DNA from 2 places in the Spirosoma migulaei genome. Region 1 is predicted to be linked to the other one. Evidence: riboswitches for the same ligand, from Rfam matches in the RefSeq annotation. Region 1 holds a riboswitch; the other holds the start of a gene.
What was found. A riboswitch is a leader RNA that binds a small molecule or an ion and turns the genes downstream of it on or off. The one in region 1 is predicted to bind S-adenosylmethionine.
Positions count from the first base shown of each region.

Region 2: linked by a shared signal. The riboswitch ahead of ACYVGO_RS00120 (YceI family protein) and the one ahead of ACYVGO_RS20845 (O-acetylhomoserine aminocarboxypropyltransferase/cysteine synthase family protein) in region 1 are both predicted to bind S-adenosylmethionine.

Region 1 covers NZ_BAAHBG010000021.1:10,479-13,674, reverse strand. Annotated here, with positions in the region: gene ACYVGO_RS20855 (polysaccharide deacetylase family protein) at 1-443, shown strand, start outside; gene ACYVGO_RS20850 (DciA family protein) at 510-836, opposite strand; SAM riboswitch class I at 1,026-1,130, shown strand; gene ACYVGO_RS20845 (O-acetylhomoserine aminocarboxypropyltransferase/cysteine synthase family protein) at 1,351-2,664, shown strand; gene ACYVGO_RS20840 (homoserine O-acetyltransferase family protein) at 2,736-3,196, shown strand, end outside.
Region 2 covers NZ_BAAHBG010000001.1:34,423-37,618, reverse strand. Annotated here, with positions in the region: gene ACYVGO_RS00125 (uroporphyrinogen decarboxylase family protein) at 1-1,037, opposite strand, end outside; gene ACYVGO_RS00130 (LLM class flavin-dependent oxidoreductase) at 1-13, shown strand, start outside; SAM riboswitch class I at 1,387-1,486, shown strand; gene ACYVGO_RS00120 (YceI family protein) at 1,976-2,605, shown strand; gene ACYVGO_RS00115 (dipeptidase) at 2,664-3,196, shown strand, end outside.

The DNA of each region.
Region 1 (3,196 bases):
ATGATGTACATCAGGCTGGTTATCAGTATAATTCGTCATTGCACCCGACCTGGCTTCCTGGGCGATATAATCATTTGGGAGAACCGAGGCACCCGTTTCAGGAGTTGGGTGTCTGGCAAATTCCGGCTTCGGTTACCCCTACCTTACGCTTGCCGTTGTTCTGGTTGAGCCTCAAAAACTTTCCGTTCGCTTATTACAAACTGCTCTGTCGGCAAACGCTGGAAGCCGATGGCTTTTTGAACTTGTACGTCCATCCCTGGGAATTTACCGACCTGTCGGGCTATGAGAAAATTCCGACCTATGTCCGTAGGCACTCACGCGATGCATTGCTCGACCGGGTTGAAAACCTTTTACGATTTCTAAAACCACTCGGTGATTTCAGGACAATGGGTGAGTTTGCGGACGAATTAAGCCAGCAAATTAAGGCTCCCCAACAAATCTAGCTTCAAAAAGAAAGGACATTGCCACTGAGCAATGTCCTTTCTTTTTGAAATCTAATAGTGCCTATATCAAATGAATATCACGTCGTCAATCACATCGGACCCCATGTCTTTATTTACTAGCTGAATAAGTTTCTGCTTGGCATTAACGAGTTCGTTACGAAGCGGAGCCGAACCAATCTCAATATGAAGCTTCCGGTCGCGAACATACAGTCGGTTTGTACGTGAAGCAATAGCTGGTCCCATCATACGTCCCCAGAAGGCTTCAAGGTACGTTTCATTAAACCGAGTCTGGAGTTGATAAGCCTTCAGTAACTGCCCGATTGCGTCCTTCAGGGTCGTAGTGCCAGCTACCCGGGTAGCATTTTCGCGATTATAGCGGTACGTCTGATTCATTGGGTGGGATGTCTTACCACAAAAGTAAACAATGAATTGACTTAATGAATGAACACTGATCAGCAAAAGCGAAAAAATGTGTTATCGGATAGAAAAAACAAATCACGTTTGGATTCGCGCTATTTGGCTAGTATACTTGCGACATCAAGTCAATTGTTTCGCACCATTTTTAGCCTATCGGTGCACGTTGATTTATAAAGAAGTGGGGAGAGATCAGGCTCTGTGAACCACTGGCAACCTACCACACGGCAAGGTGCTAACTCCTGCCTAAAGTTATTTTAGGGACTATAAATCGGAACTCACATGCTCTATATTCAGCACTGTATGCCCCGGGGGGCCTACAAAGTATGACTCACTAACCGCTACGAAAACCGGGAGGGTTTGTCGTACCAATTAGTTGCGGTCAGTCCCTGGTATTTTCAATCGAATTATGAAAATACCCAGCCAACTGGTTGCTGCCCGTATTTCTACAGAAAACTAATTACACGATCCTAAATCACTAACTACTAAACTCATGTCTGAACTTCATTTCGATACGCTCCAGCTCCATGCTGGCCAGGAACCCGATTCGGCTACAAATGCCCGGGCTGTGCCTATTTATCAAACAACTTCGTTTGTTTTCAATGATTCGGCACACGGCGCCGATTTATTTGCGCTGAAAGCCTTCGGGAATATTTATACCCGGATCATGAACCCTACCTCCGATGTCTTTGAAAAGCGTATCGCGGCTCTTGAAGGGGGCGTAGCTGCGTTGGCAGTTGCATCGGGACAGGCGGCCCAGTTTATTGCACTAAGCAACATTTTGAGCGCTGGTGATAACTTTGTGACGACCTCGTTCCTGTACGGAGGTACATATAATCAGTTTAAAGTTTCGTTTAAACGGCTGGGTATCGAAGCCCGTTTTGCGGATGGTGATAAGCCTGAATCCTTCGCGAAACTGATTGACGAAAACACAAAAGCAATTTACCTGGAAACCATCGGGAATCCGGGCTTCAATATTCCCGATTTCGATGCCTTTGCCGCCCTGGCTAAAGAACATGACCTGCCGTTGATCGTTGATAATACGTTTGGTGCAGGGGGCTACCTTTTCCGTCCTCTTGAACATGGTGCGGCCGTTGTTGTTGAGTCGGCAACGAAGTGGATTGGTGGCCACGGCACGAGCATTGGCGGGGTAATTGTCGATGGGGGCACGTATAACTGGGGAAATGGGAAGTATCCGCAGTTCAGCGAACCGTCGGAAGGTTATCATGGGCTCGTGTTCAGCGATGTGTTTGGCGTAGGTGGTCCCTTTGGCAACATTCAGTTTATTATTCGTGCCCGCGTTGAAGGTCTGCGTGACTATGGACCGGCCATTAGCCCATTCAACTCGTTCCTGCTACTTCAGGGCCTGGAAACGCTGTCGTTACGAGTAGACCGTACGGTACAGAATGCGCTGGCGCTGGCCCAATGGCTCGAACAACACGAGCAGGTTGAATTCGTAAACTACCCGGGTTTGGAAAGTAGTGCCTACCATGACCTAGCCAAAAAATACCTAAAACGCGGTTTCGGCGGTGTATTCTCGTTTAAAGTGAAGGGCAGCAGTGAAGCCGCTGACCAATTTGTTAATAGTCTGAAACTGGTCAGCCATCTGGCCAACGTTGGTGATTCAAAAACGCTGATCATCCACCCGGCTGCTACAACGCACCAACAGTTGAGCGAACAGGAACAGGCTAGTGCTGGCGTTGAATTAGGGGTATTACGGGTGTCAGCGGGCATTGAATACATTGATGACATTAAAGCTGACTTTGAGCAGGCGTTTGCCAACATTGCCGAACCGGTATTGGGTTAAACAGTCTGTAGTTTGATGTTTGTAGTTTCAGCTACAAACATCAAACTACAGACTACAAACTATAAACTTGATTGAATCTCCAGTATTACGATTATAAGTATTCGTTCGCGCTCGAATCGGGCGAAAGCTTGCCGGGTTTTCGGCTGGCTTATACCACACGCGGTACACTCAACGAAGATCGGTCGAACGTTGTATGGGTATGTCATGCACTGACCGGTAATGCCGATGTGGACGATTGGTGGGGAGGCATGGTTGGTGCGGGAAAATATTTTGACCCCGAAGCCAAGTCCGGTGTGGGGCAGTTTATTGTATGCGCCAATGTACTTGGCTCATGCTACGGTTCTACAGGACCGCTTTCCGTCAATCCCATAGGCGGAAAGCCTTATCACCACGATTTCCCCGCTATCACGATTCGTGATATGGTTAATGCCCTCGACTTACTTCGACAGGAGTTGGGCATCGAAAAAATCCATACCTGTATTGGCGGCTCAGTAGGTGGGGAGCAGGCACTGGAATGGGCTATTCTACAGCC
Region 2 (3,196 bases), on a different contig from region 1:
TGAGCCGTCTTGATGGCCATTTGCAAATTCTGAATCGGGATATCCGTACGGACGGTGCAATTAGCACCTAGAATCACCTGGGTTGGTGCATCCTTTAGGACCAGTTCCACAGCTTTCTTAACATCGGCTGGCGTACCAGTCGACAGCACCCCATGCCGGTCAATACCGCCCATAACCGGCCGTTTAAATAGATCAGCCGCCTGCGTGAGCGATAGGGGTTTGCCTTCTGCGGCAAGCGGCACATTCACGATCTGGCCGGGGTAGTCGTGAAAGCGGGGACCAAATTCGGCGTAGGCACCCTCGTAATCGCAAACATGCAGGATATTGAAGGGTGTCAGCTGCGCTACTTCTTTCTGAATCAACATATCATAGTTCTTAATCACCCGATTAAACAACGTACGATCGGCTACCGCACTGGCCTCCCCACCCTGCGAACAGGTGTAGAAACCATCCACCCCAGCGCGTACAGCCGCCCGTACATAATTCATGACCGAGAGCGTAACATTTTCCATACCCCGGCTTACCGCTTCGGGATCTTCCTGCACATGCTTCAGTAACGTCTCTTTGGGCACAGCCTGTTTAGCCATCTGGTAAGGCGAATACATCGTTGGCAGGATCAATGCCTCCGCCTTAGCCGCCTTCACCAACCCCTTGATGATATACAAACTAGGCGCAAACCACTCCTCGGTAAGGACCGGAATTTTTGCCCAGTCATCTGCCGTTTTCACCTCCGGTAGTTGAGGGTAGCTTTGCTCAAACTGGATCTTCACGAAATCCATGCCCGTAGCCCGGAAATAATCAAGATGAGCCTTGATGGCAGCATCGCCCGTTCGCTGTTCGGGCGGGAAGTGCAGGAAAAAGCCAGCCGGGATGTAGTTTGGGTTACCTGACTTATCAAGTACCTGCACCATCAACTCACGCTTCGATTTGGCAGGCGCGTTTGGCCGGGAAAACCCCTCTGACAAGGGCCCAACGGAAGCCACAGCCAATGCAGAAGCGCCAATAAACTCCCGCCGACTGATAAAGTTTGATACCATTTTCTTCATATTATTTGAGACTATTACTTGTTCAGAGGATACCATACTATTCCTGATGAGTAATTCGGGACAAGGCCATTTCGCTTCGAAAAGCAAGTATACTGATTATAAACAACAACCCAAGACAATATACTGATTAACAGATAATTACCCTAAAGTCTATCGAGTTTTACTGTTTGTAGCGGCCTTATTATTGCATTAATCAATTATAATTTTGATCGCAATAAAGACAAAATCTTTTTTCTACAAAATTTATAGATCAAGTTTGGAAATATAAAAATAGCCGCTTTACCTTTATAGCATCTTACAATTACTACTGCTCCAGCAGCCCGGCTGCAAAGTAGCTGTGGATTTATAGGGAAAGGGGGAGAGACAGGCTCTGCGAACCCTTAGCAACTTGCCAGTTGGTGATAGTGCTAACCTGCCTACCTAGTTAGGAACTATAAATTTACAACCGCCCTGGCGGACCGCCATGTCTAGTCAATTTTCGTCCCGAAACGCAGAACCTATTATGAATCTGCATCCTGTAGCACAACCGTCTTGTTGCTGTTGTCAGTAACTAGTTCTTGCTGAACGGATAGGTCGCATTATACCATTCGTTGGGTTTTATACCTGCCTGATTCGGCTCATCTTGATCTAATCAGTGAACCAATATCCTACTTAATCCATAGAATAAAAGTATCTTTACTTAATTTAATCTTCCGTATGAAAACAACTACGATTGCATCACTCGCTGGCCTTGGCGATACCTTTCTGAAGGCCCAGTTAACTCGCCGAATCCTCGTCGACATAGCAGATAGATTTTTCATTCACGGTATTCTGTCCCCGGTGGGCCGTTTGAGGCATGTTTTATTAGAGCGTTAGTCCACCATAAACAGAATGCCAAAAACTGAATACAGTCAACCAGAACCACTAAAACTCGCTCCGGCGGATCAACAATGAAAAAGACAATCCAACTTCTGTTCGGCCTGACGGCCCTCTCACTTGTTTCCTTCGCTATTCCAGTTCCTAAAAAAGGAAAAGAAGCTACCTACAAAGTAGATATCCAGCAAAGCAGATTGGTCTGGACAGCTAAAAAAGTAACCGGCGAACATACGGGAACAGCCCCGATCATCAATGGCTCACTAGCCCTGAAAAGCGGCAAGTTGAAAGGCGGATCATTTGATATTGACCTGAAAGCCCTAACGGTAACGGATATTACCGACGCTGATCAAAACGCCAAATTAGTAGGCCACCTCAAAAGCGACGACTTCTTCTCGGTTGAAAAACACCCCACTGCCAGATTCGTGATTTCGTCGGTGTCGCTCACTGGAAACAGTACCTATGATGTAGCCGGTAAGCTAACAATTAAAGGCATCACGAACGACATCACGTTTCCGGCGCAGGTTAAAACCGAGGCTGGCAAGCTAACAGCAACCGCCAACGTAACGGTCGACCGAACCAAATACGATATTAAGTACCGCTCGAAAAACTACTTTGAAAATCTGGGCGACAAAACGATTTATGACGACTTCACCCTCGCGATTACGCTTGTAGCAACGCCATCGGGAGGTGTCGCCAGCCGATAAGAATAGGGATATTTCATCACTTCATCAACAAACAAAAATCAATAAATCACCCGATCCCATGAACAAACCTTCCTCTTATTTTTTGATAATCCGGGTTCTTATTTCAATAACGTATGCGTATACCGTTAGCGCACAGTCCTCCCCGCCTGCCCCCGAATCTGTACCTGATGCGGTAGTTCGTCGGGTTCATAAATCTGCCCTGACGATTGATCCTCATCTCGATATTCTGGTCGATTTTAATACCCCAGGCAACGACGCTGGCACGGATACCAAAGGCCAGTTTGACCTTCCCAAACTCGAACGGGGTGATCTGGATGTAGCCACGGTGGCACTGTTTGCAGGCACGGCAAAAAAAACGCCCGAAAACATTGCTGCGGCCCGGAAAGAAGTAGATACGAAGCTGGCCGCCTTGCGTCGATTCGTGAATCAGCACCCCGACCGACTGGAGTTTGCCTATACGGCGGCTGACCTGGAACGTATTCCGGCGAAAGGAAAACACGCCATTCTGCTGAGTTTCCTGAATGCATTTTCGCTCGGCAAAGACATCGCTCAACTCCCAATCCTTTACCGCGATGGTGTTCGGGTGTTTGG